DNA from 3 places in the Homoserinimonas sp. A447 genome. Region 1 is predicted to be linked to each of the others. Evidence: predicted binding sites of a transcription regulator. Region 1 holds the regulator's gene; each other region holds the start of a gene.
What was found. The regulator HrcA, encoded in region 1, represses chaperone genes, less so after heat shock. The targets are predictions, from matches to a motif close to TTNGCACTCGNNNNNNNCGAGTGCNAA.
Positions count from the first base shown of each region.

Region 2: a site for HrcA is predicted at 8,556-8,582, ahead of ACX3O0_RS14230 (Hsp20/alpha crystallin family protein). Genes of this name have one in related genera too.
Region 3: a site for HrcA is predicted at 8,532-8,558, ahead of groL (chaperonin GroEL). Genes of this name have one in related genera too.

Region 1 is NZ_JBTMWW010000001.1:717,960-728,383, forward strand. Features, by position in the region: gene rpsT (30S ribosomal protein S20) at 1-238, opposite strand, end outside; gene ACX3O0_RS03510 (LPXTG cell wall anchor domain-containing protein) at 474-1,472, opposite strand; gene lepA (translation elongation factor 4) at 1,662-3,527, shown strand; gene ACX3O0_RS03520 (DUF1990 family protein) at 3,528-4,184, shown strand; gene hemW (radical SAM family heme chaperone HemW) at 4,191-5,411, shown strand; gene ACX3O0_RS03530 (DUF4870 domain-containing protein) at 5,421-5,795, opposite strand; gene ACX3O0_RS03535 (DUF4870 domain-containing protein) at 5,866-6,255, opposite strand; gene hrcA (heat-inducible transcriptional repressor HrcA) at 6,467-7,489, shown strand; gene dnaJ (molecular chaperone DnaJ) at 7,539-8,639, shown strand; gene ACX3O0_RS03550 (16S rRNA (uracil(1498)-N(3))-methyltransferase) at 8,650-9,378, shown strand; gene ACX3O0_RS03555 (histidine triad nucleotide-binding protein) at 9,419-9,772, shown strand; gene ACX3O0_RS03560 (PhoH family protein) at 9,804-10,424, shown strand, end outside.
Region 2 is NZ_JBTMWW010000001.1:2,865,874-2,876,297, forward strand. Features, by position in the region: gene ddaH (dimethylargininase) at 1-999, shown strand, start outside; gene ACX3O0_RS14200 (ABC transporter substrate-binding protein) at 1,001-1,963, opposite strand; gene ACX3O0_RS14205 (ABC transporter ATP-binding protein) at 2,222-3,937, shown strand; gene ACX3O0_RS14210 (ABC transporter ATP-binding protein) at 3,934-5,739, shown strand; gene ACX3O0_RS14215 (MGMT family protein) at 5,779-6,108, opposite strand; gene ACX3O0_RS14220 (GNAT family N-acetyltransferase) at 6,105-6,560, opposite strand; gene ACX3O0_RS14225 (NADP-dependent isocitrate dehydrogenase) at 6,747-7,961, shown strand; gene ACX3O0_RS14230 (Hsp20/alpha crystallin family protein) at 8,035-8,463, opposite strand; gene ACX3O0_RS14235 (ROK family protein) at 8,641-9,816, shown strand; gene ACX3O0_RS14240 (extracellular solute-binding protein) at 9,874-10,424, shown strand, end outside.
Region 3 is NZ_JBTMWW010000001.1:2,960,048-2,970,471, forward strand. Features, by position in the region: gene ACX3O0_RS14640 (DsbA family protein) at 1-506, shown strand, start outside; gene ACX3O0_RS14645 (RNA polymerase sigma factor) at 654-1,232, shown strand; gene ACX3O0_RS14650 (CU044_5270 family protein) at 1,229-2,257, shown strand; gene ACX3O0_RS14655 (GntR family transcriptional regulator) at 2,429-2,854, opposite strand; gene ACX3O0_RS14660 (hypothetical protein) at 2,866-3,777, opposite strand; tRNA gene ACX3O0_RS14665 (tRNA-Thr) at 3,889-3,965, opposite strand; gene ACX3O0_RS14670 (nitroreductase family protein) at 4,009-4,533, opposite strand; gene msrB (peptide-methionine (R)-S-oxide reductase MsrB) at 4,560-4,964, opposite strand; gene ACX3O0_RS14680 (HtaA domain-containing protein) at 5,101-5,838, shown strand; gene ACX3O0_RS14685 (heme/hemin ABC transporter substrate-binding protein) at 5,835-6,941, opposite strand; gene ACX3O0_RS14690 (DUF3263 domain-containing protein) at 7,057-7,317, shown strand; gene ACX3O0_RS14695 (LytR C-terminal domain-containing protein) at 7,388-7,990, shown strand; gene ACX3O0_RS14700 (cold-shock protein) at 8,185-8,391, shown strand; gene groL (chaperonin GroEL) at 8,604-10,232, shown strand.

The DNA.
Region 1 (10,424 bases):
CGATGGCCGACTTCTTGTTGGCGGCCTGATTCTTGTGGATGACTCCCTTGCTGGCGGCCTTGTCGAGCTTCTTCGAGGCGAGGAGGAGGGCGGCTGCGGCCTTCTCCTTGTCCCCGGCAACGACAGCGGCGCGGGTGGCGCGGATGGCGGTGCGAAGCTCGGCCTTGAATGCCTTGTTGCGATCCGTCGCCTTCTTGTTGGTGAGGATGCGCTTGATCTGCGACTTGATGTTTGCCACTTAGGGTTCTTTCTCTAGTTCTGGACGGTGTTTGGCAGCTGTGGCCGAGACGAAGTAGAGGGCATCGTTCCGATTGAGAGCTGCGATTCGCACCCGTGATCGTGGGAAATGAACGCGGTGCGCAAGCCAAGCGTCAACTTTACCAGAGGAAGCGCCTGTTTCGGCAATCGTCTGATGTGGTCGGGCATGCGAAAGGGGCGAGCCCAACGGGCCCGCCCCTTCCGGATACTACTGTCTAGCGACGGTGGGCTGCCGCGCGACGGCGGCCGGCCAGTACGAGGCCAGCGCCGAGCAGGAGCATTACTCCGCCGGCAGCGATGGCCGGCGTGAAGTCCGTACCGGTTGCGGCGAGTGTCGCTGGGTTAGCGGTGACGGCGAACGAGCCCGAGGTCATGACGCCTGAGCTGAGACCGCGCGCACCGAGGTAATAGGTGCCCGCAACCAGGGAGGCTTCGCTGTACGCAACGGTTACCGAGCCGTTGGCGTCAGCGGTGAAGGACCCTGGGATCGCTCCGCCGGAGCCGCCGTTGCTGAAGGTACCACTCACGCTCTCGCCTGGAATGAAGCCGGTGAACACGCCGGACACGCCGGTGGTCCCCATCGCTGCAATGGTGAGTGATGCGGGCGTGACGGCCGCAGTGGGAGCGGGGAGGAACCAGTGCGTGTCGCCCGCCCACGTAACGTGGCTTACCACCGCACCAGCCGGTGCGATCAGGCCGAACGCGAGGATCTCGTAATCATCGCCCAAGGCAGCAAGCTCGGCGACGTACTCGGGAATCGTGTGGCTCGTTCCCGCTGCGAAGCTGCCGACGGCTCCACTGGTGGTCCACCCGGCGAGCGGGTTGAGCCCGACCGGTCCAAAGTTGTCCGGGCGAAGGGTGGTAAACCCGGTGTCAGCCACTCCGTCTGTGAAGAGTGGGATCTGGAAGTTCGCGTTGCCGCTGACGACACCGAAGTCCGCTCCATCTACGAGCGCACCGAGATCGGTGGTGGGCGTTGTCCCGTTCAGAATCTGTGTGTTACCGGTGATTGTCAACCCATTGACGCCTGAGGTAACCGTTCCCGTCGAGCCGGCTCCGATGAACCAGCCTGCGGGGTAAGACGCGCCTTCGACACCGAACTCGCTGTCGTCTACATAGAGGTCGGCGGCACTTGCGGAGCCTCCGATGGCGAGCGTTGACACGCCTACAAGGGCTGCGGCAGCCCCGACGGCGAGCATGCGGGAAAACTTCATGTCGTGTGTGTTCCTTACTTTCGGGTCGCGCAAAAACAACGATTCCTCGAACGCTACTCCGTCTTGGGGCAGATATACCGGATTTTCGAAAAGTTCTTCATAACGAATTGCTCTCAGCTAGTGCACACTGCGCTCGCTCGCGGGCATGGGAGAATTGGACGACTCTTCCCAGCAACCCCTGAGGTACACGTGAGCCCCAAAGCATTGAAGGCCCTTGAACCGGCATCGACCGACCCCGCCTTCATCCGCAACTTCTGCATCATCGCCCACATCGATCACGGCAAGTCGACCCTCGCCGACCGGATGCTGCAGGTGACCGGCGTGGTCAGCGACCGCGACATGCGTGCGCAGTACCTGGACCGGATGGACATCGAGCGCGAACGCGGCATCACCATCAAGAGCCAGGCAGTGCGGATGCCCTGGGCCCTCGAGCAGGCTGAGGGACCGGACCAGGTCTATGCCCTCAACATGATCGACACTCCCGGCCACGTCGACTTCACCTACGAGGTGTCCCGCAGCTTGGCGGCCTGCGAGGGCGCCATCCTGCTGGTGGATGCGGCCCAGGGCATTGAGGCGCAAACTCTTGCGAACCTCTACCTCGCGCTGGCGAACGACCTCACGATCATCCCGGTGCTGAACAAGATCGACCTTCCGGCCGCCGACCCCGACAAGTACGCGAAGGAGCTGGCCGGCCTCATCGGAGGCTCACCCGACGACGTGCTTCGGGTGTCCGGCAAGACGGGTGTCGGAGTTCCCGAGCTGCTGGATCGCGTCACCAAGCTCATTCCGCCACCGGTCGGCGACGCATCCGCCCCTGCACGCGCCATGATCTTCGACTCCGTCTACGACAGCTACCGCGGTGTCGTCACCTACGTGCGGATGATCGACGGCAAGCTGAGCCCTCGCGAGAAGGTCCAGATGATGTCCACGAGGGCAACCCACGAGATCCTCGAAATCGGCGTCAGTTCGCCAGAACCGACCCCCAGTCAGGGGCTAGGCATCGGCGAGGTCGGCTACCTGATCACCGGCGTGAAGGATGTTCGCCAGTCGAAGGTCGGGGACACCGTCACTACGGCCGCGAAGCCGGCAACCCAGGCGCTGCCCGGCTACACGGAGCCCAAGCCGATGGTCTTCTCCGGGCTGTACCCGATCGACGGGAGCGACTATCCGGTGCTTCGCGAGGCACTGGACAAGCTGAAGCTGTCGGATGCGTCCCTCGTCTACGAGCCGGAGACATCCGTCGCCCTCGGTTTCGGATTCCGCTGCGGCTTCCTCGGCCTGCTGCACCTGGAGATCATCACCGAACGGCTCGAGCGCGAGTTCGACCTCGACCTGATCGCCACAGCGCCTTCGGTGATCTATGAGGTGACCACCGACGACAAGAAGTCGGTCACCGTCACCAACCCGAGCGAATTCCCCGGCGGCAAGATCGCCTCAGTGACCGAGCCGATGGTGAAGGCGGCCATCCTGGCGCCGAAAGACTACGTCGGCGTCATCATGGAACTCTGCCAGGGCCGCCGCGGAGCGCTGCTCGGCATGGACTACCTCGGTGAGGACCGAGTGGAGATCCGCTACAGCATGCCGCTCGGCGAGATCGTCTTCGACTTCTTCGATCAGCTCAAGAGCAAGACGGCGGGCTACGCGTCGCTCGACTATGAGCCCAGCGGTCAGCAGGAAGCCGACCTGGTGAAAGTCGACATCCTGTTGCAGGGCGAACAGGTCGACGCGTTCAGCGCGATCGTGCACCGCGACAAGGCGTACGCCTACGGTGTGCTGATGACCGGGCGACTGCGTGAGCTGATCCCGCGGCAACAATTCGAGGTGCCCATCCAGGCGGCCATCGGCGCTCGAATCATCGCTCGCGAGAGCATCCGCGCCATCCGCAAGGACGTCCTGGCCAAGTGCTACGGCGGCGACATCACCCGCAAGCGCAAACTTCTGGAGAAGCAGAAGGAGGGCAAGAAGCGGATGAAGATGGTCGGCCGCGTCGAAGTACCTCAGGAGGCTTTCATCGCGGCGCTCTCCGGCGATACGGAGAAGAAGGAAAAGAAGTAGATGAGCAGGGCCCAGTGGTGGAATCGGCCGGTCACCTACGCGGCGGTGGGCGGCACCAAGGCCGCTGACCTGATGGCTTACCCGCCGTCCGGATACCGGCCGTTCGAGAAGCGTGCGCGCATCGGTCACGGCCCCGCGCGCTGGGAGTATGCCTGGGCAGCCGCGCTGTCCTGGGGCATCCAGACGAACAGCGGCTTCCTGGTCGATGTGACGGAGACTCCGGATGCCGTGACCGGCCTCACCTACACCCCCGTCGAGTTCGACACCGGGGGAGTTCCGGTAAAGCCGGCGAGCACCGAAACGCCGGACGAGCTCACCTTCGGCCCTGACGGCACGGAGTTCGTGGTCCCAGGGGTGACTGCCAAGCTGTCCATACCGGTGGGCCCGCTCCGCATCGGCGCGCCGTGCCGGGTCGTCTACATCGTCGATGAGAAGGACCGCAAGGGGTTCGCCTACGGCACCCTGGCCGGGCATCCGGAGAGCGGTGAGGAGGCGTTCATCGTGGAGCGCACCGACGACGGATCGGTGTGGCTCACCATCCGCGCGTTCTCCCGTCCGGCGAATGTCGGCTGGTGGCTCGCGTACCCGGTACTGCGTATCGCGCAATGGTTCTACACCCGCCGCTATTTCAAGGCGTTGACCGGACCGGTCGACTGAACCCAGATGCCCTCCGCCCTGCCCATCGCCGATCCGGCCCCTGCCGACGGAAACCTGCCCGCCTCGGTCGCGCTCGACGCTGAGAACCGCAACTTCGGCGTCTACCTGCACGTGCCGTTCTGTCGCGTCCGCTGCGGGTACTGCGACTTCAACACCTACACCTCGGAGGAGCTGCGCGGCGCCAAGCGCAGCGATTATGCCGGTCAGGCCATGCAGGAGGTGGGGCTCGCCGCACAGGTGATGGACGCTGCCGGATTGCCCAGCCGACCCGTTTCGACGGTCTTCTTCGGCGGAGGAACACCCACCCTGCTCCCCGCCGCGGATCTCGCGGCGATGCTGGGGTCGGTGGCGGATGCCTGGAACCTGGCAGCGGATGCCGAAATCACCACCGAGGCCAACCCAGACTCTGTCGACCTCGAGTACCTGCTCAGGCTGAAGCGTGCCGGATTCACGCGCGTCTCGTTCGGCATGCAGTCGGCGGTGCCCCACGTGCTCGCCACGCTGGAGCGCACCCACGATCCGGAGCGGGTCCCGCTGGTTGTCGCCTGGGCCAGGGAGGCGGGCCTGGACGTCAGCCTCGACCTCATCTACGGAACGCCGGGGGAGACCCTGGACGATTGGCGGCGCTCCCTCGAGCACGCGATCGCCCAGCAGCCGGACCACTTGTCCGCCTACTCCCTGATCATCGAAGACGGCACCAAGCTGGCGCGCCAGATTCGTCGCGGCGAGGTCGACCAGCCAGACGAAGACCTGCAGGCCGACATGTACGAACTGGCGGACACCCTGCTGGATGCCGCCGGGTACGAGTGGTACGAGGTGAGCAACTGGGCCCGGAACGGCCATCGCTCACTCCACAACCTCGCCTACTGGCAGGGTCACGACTGGTGGGGAGTCGGTCCGGGTGCCCACAGCCATATCGGAGGCGTCCGCTGGTGGAACGTCAAGCATCCGGCCGCCTACGCCGACCGCATCCTGGCCGGGCACTCCCCGGCCGCCGGACGGGAGACCCTCGATGATGAAACCCGGCGGGTCGAACGCGTGCTCCTGCTGACTCGCATCCGTGACGGGCTTCGGATCGGCGAGCTTCCGGCATCCGGTCGCACCGCCGTCGCCGGCCTCATCGCCGACGAGCTGGTTAACGCAGCAGCCGCCCTGCGCGGGTCAATCGAGTTGACGCTGCGTGGGCGGCTGCTGGCGGACGCCGTTGTCCGAAGGTTGGTCCAGTAGCTTCGAAACCTACTTGATCAGCGGAATCGACAACGGGTAGTTGTAGTACTCACCGTTGGTCGCCTTCACCGCGGCGATGATGCTGAACACGATGATGACGATGCTGACAGCCATGAGGATCACGAACCCGATCAGCACGAATAGCGTCAGGAGCCCAACCACCGCTGCAATGGTCATGGTGATCTGGAAGTTGAGCGCAGACTGCGTGTGAGCGCGGACGAACGGGCCACGGTCCTTCAGCACCAGGTATCCGATCAGTGGAGAGATCACCCCGAGGAAGATACCGCCAATGTGCACGAGCGTCGCCCACAGCTTCTCGTCGCGGGGGCTCATCGGCTGGACGGGCTGGTAGTCGCCGGGAGGCGGTGGGGCTGAATTGGTCATGGGTCCATTAAAGCAAGAAAGGCCGGGACTGTGTGTCCCGGCCCGCTCGCTGTACGTGACGAACCGACTGCTACTTGATGAAGCGGATGTTGATCGGGTAGCGGTAGGCCGCGCCGGCCTTCGCCTTGTTGAAGCCCTGCACGCAGAAGATGATGGTGATCACCCAGAGCGCCAGCGGGAAGATCCAGCTGATGAGAACCCAGAACCCGAACGTGACGGCGGTCAGGATCGCGTTGATGATCATGATCGCGATGTGTCCAATGGTCACCGTGATCTGGAAGTTCAGGGACTCCTTGCCCTCAGCGTTGGTGTGAGCTCCGCGGTCCTTGAAGACCAGCCAGATGATCAGTGGCGGCAGGATCCAGAGGATGCCGCCGAGGTGCGCAAATGACGCCCACTGGTTGTCTTCCGCCTGAGACAGCGGCGCTGCTGCGGCGGGGGAAGGAGCTTGTTCGGTCATTGACTTTGCCTTTCGGTTGCGAGTTGCTGCTAGACATCGGGTAGAGCCTCCTGGCGGGTGAATGCCAGACCCCCATGACGGGGCCGCTAATCAAGCGCACCCATAAGCTAGTGCCGGACACAGCCCTCTGGCAAGGACATCCGGGCGGGTCGAGGCGATACAATTGGCAGTCGGAAGGTAAGAGTGCCAAGAAACTGAGGGTGGGTGCGACATGGTCTCCGAGCGCAGCCTCGAAGTTCTCCGCGTGATCGTTCAGGATTACGTCGCCTCCCGGGAGCCTGTCGGTTCGAAGTCGATTGTCGAGCGCCACTCCTTCGGTGTCTCTGCTGCCACCATCCGCAGCGACATGGCACAGCTCGAAGAAGAGGAGCTGATCACCGCCCCCCACACCTCGTCCGGTCGGGTCCCGACCGATAAGGGTTATCGGGTATTCGTCGACCAGCTTGCCGACTTGCGCCCGCTGACTGCGGCGCAGAGGCATGCCATCGAGGCGTTCCTCGGCCAGTCCACCGACCTCGACGAGGTGCTCGTTCGCACGGTGCGCCTGTTGTCCCAGCTCACGCACCAGGTCGCATTGGTGCAGTACCCATCCCTCACCCGGTCCCGCATCCGCCACATCGAGCTTGTGCTGCTCAGCGACACGCGACTGATGACGGTGCTGATCACCGACACCGGCCGGGTCGAGCAGCGCATCCTCGAAATCACCGCAGGGATGGAAGAAGAGTTCCTCGCAGAGCTGAGGGCGAAGTTCAACGCGGCCCTTGGCGGTCACGAACTGGCCAAAGCGTCCGAGATTCTCGCCGACCTTCCTGACACCTTCTCGGCGGAGCGCCGCGAAACGGTTCGGAAGATCGCGGCCAGACTGATCGAACAGGTTGCGGCCAATCGCCAGGATCGACTGGTGATGGCTGGTGCAGCTAATCTTGTTCGCACCGAAGAAGATTTTCAGGGGAGCATCCTGCCCGTGCTCGAAGCGATCGAGGAGCAGGTCACCCTCCTGAAGCTTTTCGGCGAAATGCAACCGGACCAGCACGGCATGTCGGTGCGGATCGGCGCCGAGAACGCCTCATTCGGCCTCGGTGAGACGTCCGTGGTCGCGACCGGCTACACCTCGTCGGGCGGCGAACTCGCCCGCCTCGGGGTGCTCGGACCGACCCGCATGGACTATTCGAACAACATGGCCGCCATCAGGGCTGTCGCCCGCTACGTGACGCGTCACCTCGGCGAGGCTTGAGCCTCGGCGACCCAGATTCAACAATCCACAACATATTCAAGGAACGGTTTTGGCTGACCATTACGAAGTACTCGGGGTCGAGCGCAGCGCTACGGCTGAAGAGATCAAGAAGGCGTACCGCCGGCTCGCACGTGAGCTGCACCCTGACGTGAATTCCGGGGCGGATGCCGCTGACCGCTTCAAGGAGGTCACTCACGCCTACGACGTGCTGAGCGACCCCAAGCAGAAGCAGCAGTACGACATGGGCGGCCAGGGCGGTTTCGGCGGCGACTTCGGGTTCGGCGATATCTTCGAGACCTTCTTCGGCGGAGGCGGTGGCGGGCGGAACTCGCCACCACGGTCCCGCAGCGAGCGCGGCCAGGATGCGCTGATCCGGGTCGAGGTTGAGCTCGCCGAAGTGATCTTCGGCACCCAGCACGAGGTCGAGGTCGACACTGCGGTGCTGTGCAAGACCTGTCAGGGGTCGTGCTGCGCACCGGGCACCGAGCCGGCAACCTGCGACATCTGCCACGGCAGCGGCCTCATCCAGCGCACCGTTCGCAGCCTCCTCGGCAACGTCATGACGTCCAGCCCGTGCGGCACCTGCCGCGGGTTCGGAACCGTCATCCCCAATCCCTGCGCCACCTGCCAGGGCCAAGGCCGGGTTCGCGCCCGCCGCAAGATCCCGGTGGACATCCCTGCCGGGGTGGACACCGGCATCCGCCTTCAGATGCCGGGCCAGGGCGAGGTGGGGCCTGCCGGTGGACCGCACGGCGACCTGTACCTCGAAATCAAGGTGCGGCACCACGATGTGTTCAGCCGCAACGGTGACGACCTGCTGGCGACGCTCGAGATCCAGATGACGGATGCGATCATGGGCACCAGCGCCTCATTCGAGGCGCTGGACGGCTTCGTGAATCTCGATATCCACCCGGGAACCCAGAGTGCCGAGGTCATCACCGTCAAGGACCGCGGCGTCACCCACCTCAAGGGCACCGGACGCGGAGACCTGAAGATCGGCGTTCAAGTGCTGACCCCCACCAAGCTGAACTCCAAGTCGGAAGAACTGATCAAGCAGTTCGTCAAAGTGCAAAAAGCCGTTCCACCGACGCTCGCGCAGTTCCAGCAGGGGCTGTTCGGCAAGCTTCGCGACCGGTTCCTGAACCTGTAGTCGCGGCATCGTGGCGCACTTCTACCTGAATGAGCTCCTTGAGACGGCCGAGGTCGGCTCGCTGGTGTCCATCGAGGGGGCGGAAGCCAGGCACGCGGTCAGTGTCAGCCGGGTTCAGGTCGGCGAGACGCTGCGGATTGGTAATGGCGCCGGCCTGGTGGTGACGGGCACGGTGGAAACCGCAACGCCACAAGAATTGTCCCTGCGGGTCGCCGGCGCCGAGATGACGCCGGCCGCCAGCCCGGCCGTCTGGCTCGCCCAGGCGCTGGCGAAGGGCGATCGCGACGAGCTGGCTGTGCAGGCCGCGACCGAGCTGGGTGTCGACGGCGTCATCCCCTGGGCCGCGAAGCGCTCGATCGTCAAGTGGGAGGGCGCCAAGGTGCGCAAGGGCCACGATCGGTGGAGCGCGATCGTGCGCGAGGCGAGCAAGCAGTCGATCCGCCCGTGGATTCCGGAAGTATCCGCCCTGGCCTCCACCGGCATGCTCTGCGCACTCGGGGCGGATGCCCGGATGCTCGTGCTCGACCCGCAGGCGGGTTCGCCGCTGTCCGGGATCAAACCCGATGGGCGCGACCTGGTACTGGTGGTCGGGCCGGAGGGCGGAATCTCCGACACTGAGCTGGATCAGTTCGCGCGTGCGGGGGCCGAGCGGGTAAGCCTCGGTTCACCGATCCTGCGCACCTCGACGGCGGGTCCGGCGGCCATCGCCGTGCTCAACACCGCACTCGGGCGCTGGTGAGACAGTGCCGACGATAAACAAACCCGGTTAAGATTGCTGCATGCCTACAGCTGAGCCATCGGTCTTCTCCCGGATCATCGCGCGCGAAATCCCCGCCGACATCCTGTTCGAGAACGACACGGTGATCGCGATTCGCGACATCGCCCCGCAGGCCCCGGTGCACCTGTTGGTGGTGCCGAAGAACCCGGAGTACCGCAACATCGCCGAATTGGCGGCCGGCGACCCAGCCCTGCTGGCCGACATTGTGGCCACGGCGCAGCAACTCGCCGACGAGCATTGCAGCGGAGAATTCCGCCTGGTATTCAACACCGGCTCCTCCGTAGGGCAGACGGTCTTCCACGTGCACGCCCACGTTCTGGGCGGCAACCTTCCGGAAGGCACCCTTGGCGAGTAAGAGAGTGGAAGTCGTCGTCGACGATGTCGCCATGGTGCGCCTGCTCGGACCGCAAGACCGGTTGTTGCTCACGATCGAGCAGCAATTCCCGCTGGTCGACGTGATGGTGCGTGGCAATCGCATCACCATCGACGGTGAAGACAAGGACACCAAGGCGGCTGCACGCCTGATAGAGGAGTTGGTTCAACTGGTGCGCAACGACGAAGAATTGGCCGCGATCGATGTCACCGAATCCGCTCGTCTCCTCAGCGAAGACGCGGGTTCGAACCCGGCCAGCACGCTGAGCCAGGCCATTATCACCACCAGGGGCAAGAGCATCCGCCCCAAGACGCTGGGCCAGAAGGACTATGTCGATGCCATCGACGAGAACACGGTGGTGTTCGGCATCGGTCCGGCTGGAACCGGCAAGACCTACCTGGCCATGGCGAAGGCAGTGCAGTCCCTGCAGCGCAAAGAGGTCAACCGCATCATCCTGACCCGGCCGGCAGTGGAGGCGGGCGAACGGCTCGGCTTCCTGCCCGGAACCCTCACCGACAAGATCGACCCATACCTGCGTCCCCTGTACGACGCCCTCAACGAGATGATGGACCCGGAGGTGGTGGTCAAGCTGCTCGCTGTCGGAACCATCGAGGTGGCCCCGCTGGCGTACATG
Region 2 (10,424 bases), 2.1 Mb from region 1:
TACACCTCGATCGCGGTCGGACTCATCGCCGCGGTCGTCGCGGCGATTGCCGGCTATGCGCTCGTGGTGGTCGGCAGCGGTTCGGCGCTCGACGCCGAGGCCTGGACCTTCCTGCTCCAGAGCGTCACCGGCCCGCACCTCGTCTACATCATCGCCACCACCATCATCACGGCCACCCTCGGCAGGAGAGTCTGGAACCTGCTGACCGCCCGCGGCGCCCGCACCGGCAACGCATCGGAACGCCGTATCGCCCTGGTGCGCTTGCCGGCCAGCAACCTTGCCGAAGGCCAGGTCACCCACATTGAGCGCACTACGGTCGACACCGAGCTGGCCGACCAGCAGTGGGAGAACTACGTACAGGCTCTGGATGCTGCCGGCTGGGAGACCGTGGAGGTCGCCGCTGCAGACACCCACGCCGACTCCGTCTTCGTCGAGGACACCATCGTCATGTTCGGGTCGACCGCGGTAGTCGGGAGTCCGGGCTCCGAGTCGCGCATCGGTGAGACCGAGGCCGTTGAGGCGGAGGCACGCCGGCTCGGCCAGCGCATCGAGCGGATCCAGACCCCCGGAACACTGGACGGCGGCGACGTGCTGAAGGTTGGACGCACCGTCTACGTCGGCCGCGGCGGACGCACCAACGCCGAGGGCATCCGCCAACTGCGGGCGATCGTCGGCCCGCTCGGGTACTCGGTGGTCGCCGTGCCGATGACGAAGGCATTGCACCTGAAGACCGCGGCGACGGCGTTGCCCGACGGAACGGTCATCGGCTTGCCGTCGCTGCTCGAGGACACCAGCATCTTCGAACGGTTCCTCGCCGTACCGGAGGCTGAAGGCACCGCGGTGGTCGTGCTCGACCACGACAGCGTGCTGATGTCATCCGCCGCCCCGAAGACCGCGGCGATGATCGAGGACCTCGGCTACAACGTCACCACGGTCGACATCAGTGAGTTCGAGAAGCTCGAGGGCTGCGTGACCTGCCTGTCGGTGCGAGTTCGGTAGCTTACGGCAGCAGGGAGTCCAGGTCGGGTTCGGCGAAGATGATGCCGTGCTGCATCGCCGTGGCCCCGAGCTTCTCCAGGGCAGGACGCTCGATCGTCTGGGTGAAGCGCGGCATGATCAGGGTGGTCCTGGTGGCCTCCGCTGTCGTCGTGTAGGTGGCGAAGATGTCACGCGCGGCCTGCGGGTTGTTCTGGGCGAATGTCAGCGACTTCTTGACCGCCGCGTTGAAGCGCTCGGCCAGCTCGGGATCCTTCTCCATCGTTTCGGTGGAGGTGAAGAACGCCGCCACATTGAGGTAGTTCACGTACTCGACGTACGGGTAGCTCAGCACCCGGTGCCCGGCCTCGACGGCCCAGCTGAGGTACGGCTCGACCAGGAAGGCGACATCGGTCTCGCCGCTTTCCAGCGCGCCGATGGCTGCGCCCGGAAGCACCTTGACGAAGTGGACTCCGGCAGGGTTCCCGCCGTCATCGGAGATCATGCCCTGGACAACGGTCTCATCCAGGCTGCGGGGGGCGGCCGTTGAAACGTTCTTGCCCTGGATGTCGGTCATCGTCGTGATCGGCGAATCCTGCGTCACCACGAGGGCAGCAAAATCGGAATTGGGGTCGCTGGTCGATGAGTAGGCTCCGCTGAGCACCTTGATCGGGGTGCCCTCCCCGTGCTCGACCAGGAGCGTGAGGGTGTCGCTGAGGCCGAAGTGGGCGTTCCCGGCGGCAACCATCTCGACCACGGCTTTGCTGTCGGGCGGCAACGAGTTGATCGTGAGGGCGATGCCCTCGTCGGCGAAGAAGCCCTCCTGCACGCCGAGATAGACCGCTGCCGAGCCGATCAGGGGCTCCACGGCGATGGTCACATCGTCGAGGCCGCTGGTGCCGGGATCGGTGAAAAGGCCGGCGCATCCGCTCAACCCGAGTGACACGACCGCGACAGTAGCAATGCCCGTCAGCACGCGTTGTCTCATAGTTCTCCCCCTGGACCCATCGACGTTGATTCACTTTCGCAGACTGTCGGGCACATGTTAAGCACCATTACGAGGGGTTAACGCCGCGTAGCGCCGGTGTGTCAGTTGTCGTCCGGGCTTACGACACCTAGGCTGGAAGGCTGCCGAAACGACAACAGGACTCCCTTGCCACACGCATCATCCCCAGAACAGCGCGCCCCAAAAAGGGGCGACACCTTCCGGTCGATCCGCCGTATCTATCCGTACGCTCGACCGGCGATGCCGCGCATCTACCTGGGCATGCTCGCCGCGCTCATCGCCGGGGTGGTGGCACTCCTCATCCCGCAGGTGCTGCGGGTGATCATCGACGGGCCGCTGAAGGATGGCGATAGCAGCGAACTGCTCGGCCCCGTGCTCCTGGTCCTCGGGCTCGGCATTCTCGAAGCCGTGATGATCTGGTTCCGGCGGTGGCTGGTGCTCGAGCCGGGCACCCACATCGAGGCTGATATGCGGAACAGCTTCTACCGCCAGTTGCAGAACCTGCCGGTGAACTTCCACGACCGCTGGCCGAGCGGGCAGTTGCTGTCGCGGGCGGTGAGCGACCTGAACCTGATCCGCCGCTGGATCTCGTTCGGCCTGGTGCTGCTGATCGTCAACACCATCACCATCGCGATCGGGTTCGCCTTCCTGGTCGGCATCAACTGGATGCTCGGGGTGCTGTTCCTGGTGTGCTCCATACCCTTGTGGATCTATGGCTACGTGTTCGAGAGCAAGTATTCGACGGTGGCGCGCCGCAGCCAGGACCAGACCGGTGACCTGGCGACGTCCGTCGAGGAGGCGGTGCATGGCATCCGCGTCCTGAAAGCGTTCGGGCGAGGCAAGGACGCGCTCAGGAACTTCGGAAACCAGGCCGAAGGTCTGCGTACCACCGAGATCGAGAAAGCGAAGGCGGTGGCCGGCATCTGGTTGTGGCTGCTGCTGGTTCCCGACGTCACTTTTGCACTCGGGCTGCTGGGCGGGGTCTGGCTGGCGGCATCCGGTGAGCTCAGCGTCGGCGAATTGGTGGCGTTCTTCGCCACCGCCACCGTGCTGCGGTTCCCGGTCGAGTCGATCGGCTTCCTGCTGTCGATGACCTTCGACACCCGCACCGCGGTCGACCGTTACTTCGAGGTAATGGACTCCGTCAACACGATCACCGACTCCGACCAGCCCCAGACGATCGGCGAACCGGTCGGCAGGCTGGTGTTCGATGACCTCCATTTCCGGTACCAGGATGCGCCGGATGCCGCGCGGGACCTTCTCGACGGCGTCGACCTCGAGCTGCTCCCGGGCGAGACGATGGCGCTGGTCGGGCTGACCGGCTCAGGCAAGTCCACGCTGACCGCGCTCACCACCAGGCTCTACGACGCGACCGGCGGCACCATCCGCCTGGACGGTGTGGACATCCGCGACCTCACCCTGTCCGAACTTCGCGGGCACATCGCGATGGCGTTCGAAGACGCCATCCTGTTCTCCGCCACCGTGCGGGACAACGTGCTGCTGGGCGCTCCGGATGGCTCCGACGAAGAACTCGAGGAAGCGCTCGCGATCGCGCAGGCCGAGTTCGTCTACGACCTGCCGAAGGGCCTCGACACCATGATCGGCGAGGAAGGGATGAGCCTGTCCGGAGGGCAGCGGCAGCGACTCGCCCTCGCCCGGGCGGTGGCGGCGAAGCCGTCGGTGCTGGTGCTCGATGACCCGCTTTCGGCGCTCGACGTGGACACCGAGGCGCTCGTCGAGGCGGCACTTCGCGAAGTCCTCGCCTCGACGACGGCCCTGATCGTCGCGCACCGTCCGTCGACGGTCATGCTCGCCGACCGCGTCGCCCTGCTGCAACGCGGCCGGGTCACGGCCGTGGGCACCCACTCGGAGTTGCTCGCGACCAGCGAGCACTACCGGTTCGTCATCTCGAGCCTGGAAGACGAACTCAAGCGCGACCGGGAGGCGAAGCGATGAGCGTGTTCGGCGTCGAGGGGGAGGAGCGCGACGACTTCACCCGGATCGAGAGCCGCGCCATCCGCGACCGCTCGGTGCGCCTGCTGGGTGTGCTGGTTCGACCGCTCTGGGGACGCATCATCCTGACCATGGTCGTCGTCGTGGTCAGCACCGTCGCCCAGGTTGCCGGCCCGGCGCTCATCGCGCTGGGCATCGACCGCGGGCTCCCCTCCCTGGTGGACGGCGACTGGGCCCCGCTCCTCTTCATCGTCGCCGTGTACCTGACGGCCGCGATCGTCGGCGCTGTGCTGATCTCCTGGTACACCGTGCTGGTGGCCAGGGTCAGCCAGGCCGTACTCATCGACCTGCGCAAGCGGGTCTTCCGGCACACCCAGAAGCTGAGCCTCGAATTCCACGAGAACTACACCTCCGGGCGGATCATCGCACGCCAGACCAGCGACCTGGACTCCATCAGGGAGCTGCTCGACTCCGGCATCAACCAGCTGGTGCAGGGCAGCCTCTACATGGTGTTCATCGCCGGGGCCATGTTCTGGGTGGACTGGGTGAGCGGAGTCGTGCTGTTCGGCTTCCTCATCCCGCTCGGATTCCTGTTCCGCTGGTTCCAGGTTCGCTCGCAGGCCGGATTCCGTCGCACGCGCGTCGCATCCGCCAAGGTCATCGTCCACTTCGTCGAGACGATGACCGGTATCCGCGCGGTGAAGGCGTTCCGTAAGGAGAAGCGGAACGAGGCCGTGTTCGGCGACCACGTCGAGGAGTACCGCCAGGCCAACAGCAACGTCATCATGCTGTTCGGCATCTTCTACCCTGGGCTGGTGCTGATCGGCAACCTCGCCCTGGGGGCGGTGCTCCTGGTCGGGGGGCTGCGGGTGGCAGACGGCCAGCTCGCGATCGGTGCGCTGCTCGCCGTGCTGCTGTACACCCGGCAGTTCTTCGGCCCGGCCGAAGAGATGGCGATGTTCTACAACTCCTACCAATCGGCGGCCGCCGCCCTGGAGAAGATCTCCGGCGTGCTCGAGGAGGAACCGAGTGTTCCCGACCCGACGACGCCGATCGACCTGTGGCAGGCGAAGGGCACGGTCAGTTTCGAGGAGGCCGAATTCGCCTACACGGCCGACCGCGTCGTGCTGCCGGAATTCGACCTCACCCTGCCGGCCGGTCAGACCGTTGCACTGGTTGGTTCGACGGGCGCTGGCAAGTCGACGCTCGCCAAGCTGATCTCGCGTTTCTACGACCCGACCAGCGGCCGGGTCACCCTCGACGGCGTCGACCTGAAACGCCTGCACCCGAAGGACCTGCGCCGCGCCATCGTCATGGTCACGCAGGAGGCCTACCTCTTCTCCGGCACGGTCGCCGACAACATCGCGCTCGGAAAACCGGATGCGACGCGCGAGGAAATCATGCAAGCCGCCCAGGCGGTCGGCGCCCACGAATTCATCGAGGGCCTGCCGAACGGCTACGACACGGACGTCAACAAGCGCGGGGGCCGAGTCAGTGCCGGCCAGCGGCAGCTGGTCTCCTTCGCCCGGGCATTCCTCGCGAACCCGGTCGTGCTGATCCTCGATGAGGCGACAGCGTCGCTCGACATTCCGAGCGAGCGTCTCGTGCAGAACGGGCTGCAAACGCTGCTCGCCGACCGAACCGCGATCATCATCGCCCATCGCCTGTCCACCGTCGCGATCGCCGACCGGGTGCTGGTGATGGAGCACGGACGCATCATCGAAGACGGTTCCCCGAACGAGCTGATCAGCGGCACCGGCAAGTTCTCCGAGATGCACGCCGCCTGGCGCGACTCGCTGGTGTAGTTCGGGGGTCGCGTTCGGCACTACGCAGCTCGCTGCGGGCTAAGGCTCGTACCGAGCGGCCCGCAGGTTGATGCGGTAGCTTCCGGATGCTCCCCACACCAGCGGGGTTCCCTCCGCCCGGTAGAACTCGAGCGCCTGACCTTCATGGCATTGGGGTGGATGCCCGCTGGCCCTGATCACGCGCCACCACGGCACGTCGCTGCCCCCGTAAGCCATGACCTTGCCCACCGCCCGCGGCGCCCGCGACCCGATGGCAGCGGCAATGTCGCCGTAGGTCATGACCTGCCCGGGCGGGATCGACTCGACGACACCGAGCACCCGCTCGAAAAAGTCGTCAGCGGGAGCGGACGGTCCGGACGCGGTGGTCACAACTCGATGGCGCCGACCTTTTCGCCGTACTGGGTCTCATCCACCACAACGAAGCCGACTCGCTTGAAGAACTCTTCCGGGCTGTCCTCGCCCGGCTCCCAGATCACGGTGAGCCGCGAGAACCCGCGCTTGCGCGCCTCGTCCGCTGTCTCCTTGACCACGAACTTGCCGACGCCCTTGCCCTGGGCCTCGGCGGAAACGTTCATCCGCCAAATGCAGCTCCGGAACTCCTCTTCGTGAGCGTCGGCGTCGAAATTGGCCATGATGAATGCGAGCACCTCGCCTTCGCCGTCAACGACGACACGCGACCAGCTGGTGCTCGGGTCGAGGAATGGCCCGGCCATGGCGTACGACACAGGAGCGATGTACTGCTCCTGCCCGGGCTTCATGGTGAGGCTGTTCGCCGCAACAACGTTTTTGGCAGACAGCTCTTCCAGTCTCAACTCATCCATGGTTTCAGGCTATCGTCCAAGACCGGTTCCGGGTAGGGCCCGGATGCGTCGTGTGCAGAACTATCTTGATGTCGAGATACTTGTTGGAACAGGTAAGCTGTCCTGAGCGAATTAAAACGCAGACTTCGCGGCACGTTTCGCGGCCGCCCATCCCTAACAAGGCCCCCCACGAACTGAGGAGTACCGGTGTCGAAAATCAAGGTTGAAGGAACAGTCGTCGAGCTCGACGGCGATGAGATGACCCGCATCATCTGGCAGAAGATCAAGGACACTCTCATCCACCCGTACCTCGACATCAACCTCGAGTATTACGACCTCGGCATCGAGAAGCGTGACGAGACGGATGACCAGATCACCATCGACGCGGCCCACGCCATCCAGAAGCACGGCGTCGGCGTCAAGTGCGCAACCATCACGCCGGATGAGGCGCGGGTCGAGGAGTTCGGCCTGAAGAAGATGTGGAAGTCGCCGAACGGCACCATCCGCAACATCCTCGGCGGCGTGATCTTCCGCGAGCCGATCATCATCTCGAACATTCCGCGACTGGTCCCCGGCTGGAACAAGCCGATCATCATCGGCCGCCACGCCTTCGGCGACCAGTACCGTGCCACGGACTTCCGGTTCGCCGGCGAGGGCACGCTCAAGGTCAGCTTCACCCCGAAAGACGGCTCGGCCGCGCAGGAGTTCGAAGTGTTCCAGTCGCCGGGCGACGGCATCGCCCAGGTGCAGTACAACCTGGATGCGTCGATTCGCGACTTCGCCCGTGCTTCCCTCAACTACGGGCTCAGCCGCAACTACCCGGTGTACCTGTCGACGAAGAACACTATCCTCAAGGCCTACGACGGTCGCTTCAAGGACATCTTCGAGGAGATCTACCAGTCCGAGTTCAAGCAGCAATTCGAAGCTGCCGGACTCACCTACGAGCACCGCTTGATCGACGACATGGTGGCATCCGCCATGAAATGGGAGGGCGGCTACGTCTGGGCCTGCAAGAACTATGACGGCGACGTGCAGTCCGACACCGTTGCGCAGGGCTTCGGTTCGCTCGGGCTGATGACCTCCGTTCTGGCGACGCCGGACGGCAAGGTGGTCGAGGCCGAGGCCGCCCACGGAACCGTGACCAGGCACTACCGCCAGCACCAGGCCGGCAAGCCGACGTCGACCAACCCGATCGCGTCCATCTACGCGTGGACCCGGGGCCTCGCGCACCGCGGCAAGCTGGACGGCAACCAGGCGCTGATCGACTTCAGCCTCGCACTCGAGGATGTCGTCATCAAGACGGTCGAGGCCGGCCACATGACCAAGGACCTCGCGCTCCTCGTCGGGCCGGATCAGGCGTACCAGACCACCGAGGAGTTCCTCGCGACGCTGGACGCCAACCTCCAGGCGCGTATGGCGTAAGCCGCTGCACGAACTACGAAGGCCTCCACCCATTTGGGCGGAGGCCTTCGTCATTCCGGTGAGGGGCGTGGAGTTACGCGGTGACTTCGGACTGCGGTTCCTTCGCGGCCGACATGATTTCGACCTTGCGGGGCTTCGCCTTCTCGCTCACCGGGATCATGACGCTGAGCACACCGTTGTCGTAGTGCGCGCTGATGTTCTCGGTGTCGATGCCGTCGCCGAGGTTGAGCTGGCGGAGGAACGATCCGCTCGGGCGCTCGTGTGCCAGCCACTTCACACCCTCGTCACTACGCGCAGTGCGCTCAGCGCGGATGGTCAGCAACTGTCCATCCACATCGACGTCGACCGAGCCGGGGTCGATGCCCGGGAGATCGGCGTTCAGGATGTAGTGATCGCCCTGACGGTGCAGGTCGATTGGCATGAAACGAGGTCCCTGCTGCGAGTCGAGCAGGTTCGCCGCGAGGCGATCCAGTTCACGGAATGGGTCGAAGTACATGGCCATTTCAGTCAACTCCTTCACATCGGGCCCCGGAGGGGCGGTGCAATTTGAGGTTTACAAGAGTTGAGTCAAGTCGACTCAACTACAGAAAAATGTTAGCACTCTCATCGGGAGAGCGCCAAGAATATTCGGTCCGGAAATCTCTTGCAATTAATTAGTTCGTAAGGTTTACTAACAAACATGACCGCAACGAGGCGTGGCACGATTCCGGCGACAGGCCGGGCCGGGGGATACTCCCCCGGACGCGTGCTGCGCCCGAGCGCCAAGATCCTTCCCGAGCATGCCCGCGGGCACAACCGGTCCCTCGTCCTGCAGACGTTGTACCGGTCTGGCGAGCAGAGCCGGGCCGACATAGCGCGGGGCACCGGGCTCACCCGGGTCACCATCTCCGACCTGGTCGCCGAACTCATGGGCGAAGGCCTGGTCATTGAAACCGGGCAGAGTGCGAACATCCGCCCAGGCAAACCGTCAACGTTGCTGGCGATGAACCTCTCGGCTTACCAGATCATCGGAATCGACCTCAGCGACTACGCGCTGTTCCGCGGTGCCGTGCTCGACCTCGGTGGCAACATCCTCAGTCGGGCCGACATCCCACTCGCGGGAAGCACCGGTGCGGATGCCACGGCCAAGGTTGTCACGCTCGTCGAGACCCTGATCGGCCAGGCCACCGGGCGCATCCTCGGGGTTGGCGTCGGCTCGCCCGGCGTCGTCGACCGCGACGGTGTCGTGCTCCGGGCGCCCAACCTCGGCTGGAACGACGAACGGCTTCAGTCCACGCTGAACGACAGGTTCTCCCTCCCGGTGCTCGTCGCCAACGACGCGAACGCCGCCGTACTGGCCGAGCACAGCTTCGGCGGAGCAGACCAGGACCTGATGCTGATCAAGGTTGGTCACGGCGTCGGAAGCGCGCTGCTGCTCGGCGGGTCCCTCCTCTACGGGAGCCGCTTCGCTGCAGGCGAGATCGGCCACGTCGTGGTCGGCACCGGCGACGGAACACCCTGTGTGTGCGGAAAGAGCGGATGCCTGGAAACCTGGCTGGCCGCCCCGCGACTCGACGCCCAGCTGGATGGGGCGGACGCATCCGCTCGCCACCACATTCTTCGGGAGGCCGGCCTGCACCTGGGGCTCGCACTGGCACCCGTGGTCGGAGCGCTCAACCTGGCAGAAGTCGTGCTGAGCGGACCGGCCGAACTGCTTGATGGGGCGCTCACCACTGCCACCATCGAGACACTCCGCAACCGAACGATGGCAGAGTTCCACGGCGATCTCGCGGTACGGATGACGACGCTCGGGGAGGACATAGTCATGCGCGGCGCTGCCGTGATGGTGCTCTCCGGGCAGCTCGGGGTCTCCTGACCCACCACTGGTGCGGCCATCCGGTCGTACACCCGGCACCAAGAGAAGGACAACACAATGAATAAGAAGCTCGGCACGGTTGCCATAGCAACCGCCGCCGCTCTCATCCTTGTCGGATGCTCCACCACTGAACCGGCAGCTGAAGGCGGAACTGACATCACGATGTGGCTGATGGGCGGTGACACCCCGGATGAGCTGCGCGACTACCTTAAGACAGAGTACGCAGACGCAACCGGGGGCACCCTCACTATCGAGGAGCAGGCGTGGGGCGATGCGTTGGCAAAGCTGACCACCTCGCTGCCTGATTCAGAGAATACCCCCGACGTCGTCGAGATCGGGAACACCTGGTCGCCCACCTTCACCGGTGTCGGCGCGTTCTCCGACCTCAGCGACATCTACGAGGAACTCGGCGGCGACAAGCTGCTGCCGTCGTTCGTCGAGGTCGGCGAGGTCGACGGAGCCAAGATGGCGCTGCCGTACTACTTCGGCTCGCGCTACGTCTTCTACCGGAAGGACATCTGGGAGGCTGCCGGCAAGGACGTCCCGGCCACGCTCGAGGAGTTCAACCAGACCGCGGCAGAGCTGAGGACGGATGGCCAGTCCGGCTT
Region 3 (10,424 bases), 2.2 Mb from region 1:
CCGGGGCGGCGACCGTCGAGTTCCACCCGATCGCACTCTTCGACCGCCACTCGCTGGGCACCAAGTTCTCGACGCGTGCCGCCAACGCTGCGGCCTGTGTCGCCAACTACTCCCCGGACGCGTTCTTCGACTTCAACTCACTGATGTTCGCCAACCAGCCGGAGGAGGGCACCGAGGGGCTCACCAACGAGCAGATCATCGTGCTGGCCAAGAGGGCGGATGTCATCAGTACCGAGCTCATCGAGAAGTGCGTGAACGACCAGAACTACAAGACCTGGGTCAACGCGTCGACCGCACGCGCCATCGCCGGGCCGATTCCGAACAGCACGGTCGAACGGGTTGCCGCCACACCGACGGTCATCGTCAACGGTGTGCAGTACAACGGGCCCCTCGACGACGCTGAGTCGTTCGCGACTTTCGTCAGCACCTCGGCCGGGAACGCCTTCACCGAGAAGTCGACCATGGAGACGCCGACGCCGACCCCCACGCCGGTTCCTGCGGGATAGCTTGCATTTCGCTCCCTGAGCTCGTCGAAGGGGGACTCGCTCGGCGCAGTGAGGCGGATCAATACCGTTGGGCACTTCTGAGACGATTCGGTTTCAACCGACATCTGTTGGGTGAGGCATCCAAGCCTCAGAAGGATGGCGAGGAGTATGCGTGCAGTCCCCGTGTTCGATGAATTGACCGAGTCGCGAACCGACGCTGAACTCCTGCTTGCCTCGGAGGTCGGCGACAAACAGTCGTTCGGTCTACTTTTCGACCGACACAGCCGAGTGATCTATGCGGTGGCCCTTGCCATTGTGAAGAACCCCGCTGACGCGGAGGAACTGCTATCCGACGCGTTCTTCTTGTTATGGCGGAAGTGGGCAGCCATCGAGTTCTTCGGCGACTCGCTCCTGCCATGGCTGATCACGACGGTCAGGTATCTGGCGCTGAATCGGCGCCGAGCGGCACGACTCTCTATAGTCCTCAACGACGAGATCGACCTTGGTGCGTCGCCTTCGGCTGAGCATGCAGCGGAGCATCGAGTGCTTGCCCAGCGCCTCGAGGCGCTGATCCGAACGCTGAGTCCCCTGGACCAGCAGATCGTCCAACTCTGCCTGGTTGACAGCCTGACCTACGAGCTAGCTGCACAACGACTGGGGATCACTCACGGGACGGTCCGCAATCGCCTCTCGCGCAGCAAGAAACAACTTCGAACGGAACTTGATCCCGAAGGGCAGAGCCGATGAACGTCCCAACAATTGAAAGCGAGTTGCTTCCGAGCAGCAGCGACTTCGAGCGCATGAAAGCCGACCTCTTCGAGCGAATCGAGGATGCCGACATCCGTACCGTCCCGCACGCTTTGCCGATCACAATGCGTAAGCGACCGATTGTTCGGCGCGCGATTTGGGCAGCAATTCCGGCCGTCGCAGCGGCGGCCATAGTGGCCACTGTGATCTCGACAACGGTGTTCGGGTCCGCCGGAGCCTCAGCGGAGGCTGCGGAAGTCCTCCATAAGGCTGCATCCTCGACGATTAATTCGACAGATCCCGTCGTCGGCCCGGGCCAGTTTCTGAAGGTCGAGTCCAACCAGGTCGCACTGAGTTTCTCGGGCCAGGACGCAGCGTACGAGCAACCCCGCTCGGTTACTCTCTATATCCCTGAGGACAAGAGCGGCACCTGGTTGCGCGGCACGCAATGGCTGTCGCCCGGGGAGAACTACGGCAATGCCGAGCCCATGATTGATGAGTTTTGGAGCGACCCGAACCGAGGGACGCTCCGCCTCTACGAGGCGGAAGCCGGAAATTTCGGTGGAACGCAATACGACTACGCCGGCGAAATCGCAAAGTTGCCACGGGACGCAGACGCGCTGCTGGCTTACCTGTACGAGCGAGCCGAAGGTTCAGCGTCGAAAGAGGAGGCGGTCTTCGAAAAAATCCGCGGGCTTCTGACCACAGGCCTCGTTCCCGCCGAAGTTCGTCGCGCGATGTATACGGCGTTGGCGGAGCTCCCCGGGGTGTACTTGGCTGATCGGCAGGCGAATCTTGACGGACGAACCGGAGTGGCGATTAGCCGGAAGGAACCTTCCCGACCATTCGTGCAGCAGATCATCATCGACCCGGCGACCGGGTTGCTCATTGGTGACCGCATGCTCACCGTGGAGAAGTGGGGGCCAGTCCCGGTCGGATCTACCGCGAGTTGGACCGCCGTCACAACTTCAGTCGTCGACGCACTCCCTGCGGGACCGTATTCGACAATGCCCCCGGCAGGATGATGTCGAGCCCGACCCCGGCGTCATCCCGTCCTGAGCATCGCCGTCGCATCACGTACTGGATTGACATCACGTATGCCGTGGCTGAAGCCCTCGATGACCAGAGCGCCGAGCGTGAGGGGATTTCGATGGGCGCCGCGGACCCACCAACCAGCCGGTGAGGAACGAGCGACCTTAGCGGTCATACGAGATCGTTGACGCATCGCGGTCGACGGAGATCTGCGTGACCACGTCTACTGCCTCGATCTGCTGGCGGCGCGTGTGGTGGGGCCAGACCGCTCGCAGGATACGGATGGCGTCATCGAGGTCAGTGCCGGCGCGGCTGCTCGTGTCGGCGAGTTTGCGAGCAGCTTCCAGCACCGGTCGCGGGGTGGTGGCAGCGCTTCGGCTGACCCGCGTTCCGCCTCCGGTTCGAGCGGTGAGGTAGCCCTCGGACTCGAGCGCTTTGTACGCCTTGGCGACGGTGCCGGGCGCGACGCCCAGGTCATTCGCCAACTGGCGAACCGACGGCAGCCGTTCGTCCGCTGCGAGCTGACCGGAGGCGATCAGTCCGCGAATCTGATCGCGAATCTGCTCGGTCGGTGCGGCGGAGCCTGACAACGAGATGATCATCACGTGCTCGAGGTCGAGGCGCGTCTCCGGTTCGGTATCGCCGACAGGGCCACGGCGACCCAGAATGCGATTCCGAGGGACGCAGCAACATAGGATGCGACCCGGAGTGTCGGCTCAAGCGCAGCGAAAGCAGTCCAGGACATCATGCTGCCCTCAGAAGTGGAGAATGCGCCTCGAAGCGAGGCGGTTCCCGCCAGTGAACCGAGGATGGTCCCGAGGTGCACCAATAGCGCGCCTGTCCCGACCGCAACAACATTGCGGGTGCGGAGGGTTCGGATGTGCACGTCCCGCTCCTGATGATGGTCGAGCGGAGGTCGTGCGATGAGGAACAGGGTGAAGGCGGCGACCATAATCATGACCGCGGTGAGAATCAGGGCCGGAACGGAGCTGAACCACCCGTAAATGCTGGTGCCCATGCTTCGCTCGCCGCCGAGGTCGACGACGTACATCGTGTAGTGGCCGGTCTCTGGGTCGGGCTGTGAGGCCGCGCCGGCTGCGATGGTGAGCGCCAGGATGATCGCAAGAACCACGGCTGGGACGACGAACCACCACCCGCGCGCGAAACTCAGCGGCGTTCGAGGCGTCAACTCTGCAACACCCCGCCCCTTTCGGGCTCGAACCGGGACGGCGAGGAGCACCGTGCCGAGAACCGCGAGCACCAGCGGGAAAATGAACCGGTAGTCCGTGTACCAGAGCCAGAACTCGAGTGGTAGCTCCAGCGGCAGCAAAGGCAAACCCAGTGTGCGCGGCGCGATCGCGCCGAGCACGAGAAGGATCCCGGCGGCCAGAGAGAATGCGGCCACGCTGCCGCCCGGAAAGCGAGTCTTTCGTCCCAAGATCAGCCACCACACCAAGGCGAGGGCGACGCCCGCGAGAACGGACCCCCACACCATGAGGTAATACCAACCCATCGCTACAGCCCCTCACCTTGTGTCATCCAGACGATACACCTATGTATCACTGGACTGCTACAAGCATCCGGGGAGTGCGGACGGCGCGCAGCGAAAAGAGGAATGAACTGATGGAGCCCCCAGTCGGATTCGAACCGACGACCCCCGCTTTACAAGAGCGGTGCTCTGGCCAACTGAGCTATGGAGGCGAATTGACCTCCCTATGCTAACGGGAAGTTCGCGGACATCCGATCACAGCTGGGTCAGGTGCTGCTCCACGTCGAAGCTCGACTTTCGTTCGGATCCGGCCTTCTTCGGGGTGCCAACGTACAGCCAGCCGAGCAGCTGCTCATTGTCGTCGAGGCGGTGCACTTCCCGCACCGCCGCTGATCGGGTGAACGGCCCGGTTCGCCACATGACACCCCAGCCGGCCTCCGTGAGCAGCAGGCTGAGGATGTGCGCGACACCGGATGCTGCGGCATCCTGCTCCCAGATCTCTACCTTGTGGCTGGGTTTCCTGCACGCCACGACGGCGATCAGCAGGTCTGCCCGCAGCGGCTTCCCGGCAAGCTTGTCGCCGTCTTTTCCATGCTTACCGGCGGCGGATGCCATTGCCCGCCCCAAATGATCACGGGCGCCTTCGCGCAACTCGATGAGCCGCCACGGCCTGAGCGCACCATGGTCGGCGACATTCGCGGCGGCGCGTACCAACGGGACCAGCTGGTCGTGCGTTGGCGCGCCCGCGCTGACCTTCGGCGCCGAGCGTCGGCTCGCCACCGCCGTCAGTACCGGAGCGTCAGCGATCAGTTCTCCTCGGCCTTGAAGTCGAGGGACAGCGAGTTCATGCAGTAGCGGTCGCCGGTGGGGGTGCCGAAACCGTCGGGGAAGACGTGGCCGAGGTGCGAGCCGCAATTGGCGCAGCGCACCTCCGTGCGTGTCATGCCGAGGGTGTTGTCTTCCAGTAGCTCGACCGCCTCTGGGCGCACCGACTCGTAGAAGCTGGGCCAGCCGCATCCGGAATCGAACTTGGTGCCGCTCTTGAACAGTTCCGCGTTACAGGCCGCACAGGTGAAGACGCCCGACCGCTTCTCATCGAGCAGTTCGCCCGTCCAGGGGCGTTCGGTCGCCGCCTCGCGCAGCACCGAGTATCGGTCAGTGCCGAGCTCCTCGCGCCACTCTTGTTCGCTCTTGTTCACCTGGTATGTCATAGTCCAGCCTTTCGCTGATTATCTCTGCCCATACTAAAACCCCTGCCTGACAGGTTCTGTTCCCGATGGCTTCAGCAAACCGCGAGTGTGCCGGCGTTGGTAAGGTGAACCTAACTTCCCTGTCGTTGGAGTGCCTGTGAGATCCGGTGTGCGCCTCGTGCTCGTGGCGCTCGCCGCGCCGGCGCTCGTCCTCGGCTCAGCCGTCACCGCAACCGCGACTGATGCTCCTGTGCCGACCGCCGCATCCTGCGCCGTCGACGACGCCACCATCACCTGGGGTTTCAAGGAGTCGTTCCGTTCCTACATCAGCGGTGCCATCGCGAACGGGCAATGGGCGGTGTCGGGTGGGGCCGAATACGAGACCCCCGACTTCCGGTTCGGCGGCGGCAGCGGCCTGCTCGACCGCAGCGCGGGGGTCGGCAGCGTCGAGTTCCCCGGAGCCGTAACCTTCACCGGGCACGGAGGCATCCTGAACACCACCATCGAGAAACCGGTCATCGAATTCCGGGACGACAGCGGCGCCCTCTACTTCGACGTCAACGGCACCACCCAGGACGGTGCAGAGGTCGATGCGCGAATGGTCGAATTCGTCACCCTGGCGCTGGATGCGGGCGAGCTCGCCGAGCGCACGGATGATCGACTGACCATCAGAGACGTTCCGGCGACGCTGACGGATGCCGGCGCCGAGGCATTCGGCACCTACCAGGCCGGTGAACCGTTCGACCCGGTCACCATCGAGCTCACGTTCGACGGCGAATGCGAGGCCCCCGCGGAGACGAACTGGTGGCTGGTCGGCGGACTCGCGCTCGGAGCCGCTGCCGCGCTCGTCGCGGCGCTCGTCTGGTACCGGGTCCGCCGCTACTCGGAGGGCTAACCGGTCGGCGCGTACACGGCGCGGGCGACCGCGTCGATGACGTCGGCCGTGCGGGGGCCGAAACTCAGGATCTCGCCGTCCGCCATCGTGACGAAACGCCGATTCTGGCCGGCCGGGGTGATGCCGATCGCCGCCTTCGTCTGCAGCAGGCCGTCCACGCCACCGGCGCTCTGAAGCCCGGAACTCATCACCAGAATCAGGTCGGGCGCAGCCGCGATGATCGCCTCGTCGGTCATCGGTTTCATGCCGGACCAGCCGATCTCGGTGGCCACGTCGATGCCGCCGACCGCGTCGATCAGGTCGTCGGCGCCGGACTCCGCGCCGAACAGGTAGTAGATGCCGGAGTCCCCGCGAAGGTAGAGGAACAGCATCCGCAAGCGGTCGCCCGGTTCCTTCGGCGCGATCGCTGCGACCTCCGCGACCTTGGCCGAGATCTCGGTGCGCAGCCGCTCCGACAGTTGCCGGCCGGCTTCGTCGGCGCCGAGCGCGTGTGCGACCTGCTCGGTCAACTCGTAGACGCCATCAAACCCGGTGCCGGCGTCCACGAAGACGATCGGGATGCCGACATCGCGCAGCTGCAGCATCACGTCGATCGGTCCGATCGTGCCGTCGGTGATGATCAGTGTCGGACGCAGGGCGATCACTGACTCGTTGTTGATGGTGTGCCCGCCGGTCGTCACCAACGGCAGGTCGACAACTCCGGGGAAGGTGGAGGACGAGTCGCGTCCGACCAGATGGTCGCCGAACCCCAGCCCGGCGATGGTCGCCGAGATCGAACCGGCCAGGTCGAGGCCCAGGATGCGCGACGTGTCGGTGACCGTCACCTCCACGTCACCGGCGAGGTCGTGCGAGGTCACCGTGGCCGGCAAAGACTGGGCAGGGTCATCCGTCACCGGCGTGATCGAGGTCTCCCTCAGCACGGCCGTGGTCTCGCCCACCCACGACTTCGGGTCATCCAGCAGGTGCAGTTCGGCCAGTGGAACCAGGGGGCCGGATGCCTGCGGCTCGACGGTCGGCTGCGGCACCCCGCTGGCACATCCGGCCAGGAGGGTTGCCAGAACCAGCGCCGAGACGGCGATGCGGGGGAGGGAGGCGACGGGCATACTTAGGTAATCCTAACTAGCCTGGCTGATCAGCTGTACGGATGGGTTGTGCGACCTGCCCAGAGCCTCCGCGGCGAGGCACTCGACCGACCCTAGGATTGCAGCGGAGGAAGCAGTGGACGCAGCAACAGGCCGGCAGCGCACCGAGCTCTCCGAAAGCGACGCGGGACTGCTCGCATTCGAGAGCCGCGGGTGGCGCAACCCCGGCACCAAGGAGCAGGCGATCCGAGTGGAGCTCGGAATCTCGGCCGCCCGGTACTATCAATTGCTGAACGCACTCATCGACTCCCCAGCCGCTGCTCGGTACGATCCCTTGTTGGTGAGCCGCTTGCGGCGCATGAGAGCGGGCCGAACCCAGGCCGGCGCCGAACGCTAGACCCACGGTCGTATCCACACGGTCGTATCAAGAACGTCGTCTGAGAACGCAGAGCCACCGAAAGAGAGCCATGGCTGCCCCAACCACACAACGGCCCGTCACACAACGGCCCGTCCGTGACCGGTTCGACGCGGTACCGGATGACCTCCATCGGGTGGGCGCGCACCGCGCCAAAGCCCATTGGGGCCAGGGCTGGGCGAACCTGGCTTGGGTCGTCGGGGCGATCCTCGTCCTCTCAGTCGGTGGCCTCTGGGGGCTTTCCCAGATCAACAGCGACTTCCAGTTCGGCCTGCCGTTCATGAACGCCGCCGAGGAAGAACCGGGCGATGCCCCGCCAGCGGACAGTCCCGAAGCGGTCGAGCCGAAGCTCGACCCGGCGATCGTCATCACGGTGCTCAACGGAACAGGAACCCCCGGCCTGTCCAACACGGTCGGCGACTACCTCGTCTCGCAGGGCTGGGAGGGTGCGGCATTCGGTGTCGGCGCCCGCGTCAGCGCATCCGCCTCCGATGTGGAGATCACCCAGGTGATCTACAACAACCCGGACAATGAGGCCGCTGCCCGGGCCATGCTCGAGACGCTGGGAGTGGGGGAGCTGGTGCTGGCCAACACCTACCCGGCATCCCCGCTGGCGGTACTCATCGGCAGCGATTATGTGCTTCCGGCGGGCTGATTCGGCCGCCATCCCGGCGATGTCGCATAAAATCGCGTAAAAATTCATGACTTTTGCCCAAGAAGGGCAGATTGCCCCTCCCCAAAGCGAGCGGATGCCCGTTACTATCTGGGAACGCGGGATTACCCCCCGCGTTGCGGCGCACCCGGATGCACCATCCGGCTCGCCGTTCGAACCACAGCAGGGAGTTATCAATGGCGAACGGAACCGTCAAATGGTTCAACGCTGAAAAGGGCTACGGCTTCATCACCGTCGATGGAGGGGAGCAAGACGTTTTCGTCCACTACTCCGCCATCGAGATGGGTGGATACAAGGTTCTTGAAGAAGGCCAGAAGGTCGTCTTCGAAGTTGGCACCGGAAACAAGGGACCCCAAGCCGAGTCGGTTCGGCCGGCGGAGTAGCGAAGCTTCGTCGCCACCACTGGCAGGCAATCCCAGACTGCGCCGCCCGGTTCACCGGGCGGCGTCAGTTGTTAACGGACCGATGCTCCTCCCGCGGTCGACCGCAGCTTGCACTCGCAGGGTCAGAGTGCCAGAATCATTTAGCACTCTCTTATTGCGAGTGCCAAAGCTGTTGCAACTTTCACGACGTCCGGGAGGGACGAGAAACACACATGGCAAAGATCATTGCTTTCAACGAAGAGGCCCGTCGCGGCCTTGAGCGTGGACTGAACACCCTGGCAGACGCAGTCAAGGTGACGCTTGGCCCGCGCGGCCGCAACGTCGTACTCGAGAAGAAGTGGGGCGCGCCCACCATCACAAACGATGGTGTGTCGATCGCCAAGGAAATCGAACTCGACGACCCCTACGAGAAGATCGGCGCAGAGCTGGTCAAGGAAGTCGCCAAGAAGACGGATGACGTCGCCGGCGACGGAACGACCACCGCAACCGTCCTCGCCCAGGCACTGGTACGCGAAGGCCTGCGCAACGTCGCAGCCGGCGCCGACCCGATCAGCCTGAAGCGCGGAATCGAGAAGGCCGTCGCATCCGTCACCGAAGCCCTCGTCAACCAGGCGAAGCCCATCGAGACGAAGGAAGAGATCGCGGCCACGGCCTCCATCTCGGCCGGCGACCCGGAGATCGGCGCGCTGATCGCCGAGGCGATCGACAAGGTCGGCAAGGAAGGCGTCGTCACCGTCGAGGAGTCGAACACGTTCGGCACCGAGCTGGAGCTGACCGAAGGTATGCGCTTCGACAAGGGTTACCTGTCGGCATACTTCGTGACCGACCCGGAGCGCCAGGAAGCCGTCTTCGAAGACGCGTACATCCTGATCGTCAACGGCAAGATCTCGCAGATCAAGGACCTCCTGCCGATCGTCGACAAGGTCATCCAGAGCGGCAAGCAGCTGCTCATCATTGCCGAGGATGTCGACGGCGAAGCCCTCGCGACCCTGGTCGTGAACAAGATCCGCGGCATCTTCAAGTCGGTTGCCGTCAAGGCTCCGGGCTTCGGCGACCGCCGCAAGGCGCAGCTGCAGGACATCGCCACCCTCACCGGTGGACAGGTCATCTCCGAGGAGGTCGGACTCAAGCTCGAGAACGCCACCCTCGACCTGCTCGGTCGTGCACGCAAGGTCGTCATCACCAAGGACGAGACCACGATCGTTGAGGGTGCCGGCGAGCACGACGCCATCGCCGGTCGCGTCGCGCAGATCCGTTCCGAGATCGCCAACACCGACTCCGACTACGACCGCGAGAAGCTGCAGGAGCGCCTGGCCAAGCTGGCCGGTGGCGTTGCAGTCATCAAGGCCGGAGCGGCAACCGAGGTTGAGCTCAAGGAGCGCAAGCACCGCATCGAGGACGCCGTCCGCAACGCGAAGGCTGCCGTCGAAGAGGGCATCGTCGCCGGTGGTGGCGTTGCACTCATCCAGGCCGGCGAGGTCGCTTTCGCCAGCGCTGCGCTGACCGGTCTCGAGGGTGACGAAGCGACCGGTGCGAACATCGTTCGCGTCGCCATCGACTCGCCGCTCAAGCAGATCGCCGCCAACGCGGGCCTCGAGCCCGGTGTTGTCGCCGAGAAGGTGCGCAACCTGCCGACCGGTCACGGCCTCAACGCCGCAACCGGTGAGTACGTTGACATGCTCGCTGCCGGTATCAACGACCCGGTGAAGGTGACGCGTTCTGCGCTGCTCAACGCCGCGTCGATCGCCGGACTGTTCCTCACCACCGAGGTTGTCATCGCTGAGAAGCCGGAGAAGAACCCGGCTCCGATGGGTGACCCGTCAGGCGGAATGGACTTTTAAGGTCTAGCAACAAACAGGGGCGGTTCCTTCGGGAGCCGCCCCTTTTGCGTGCTCGGCTTGGTGTCGTGTGAGGCGTCCGGGCGGGTGTTGCATGGTCTCCGTCCATAGAAGCCCGGCCCACCCGAGACCCTGCAACACCCGCCCGGCCCGATCCCGTAGGGCCAAGGCCCCTTCCGTGGCATCCGCCCCTCT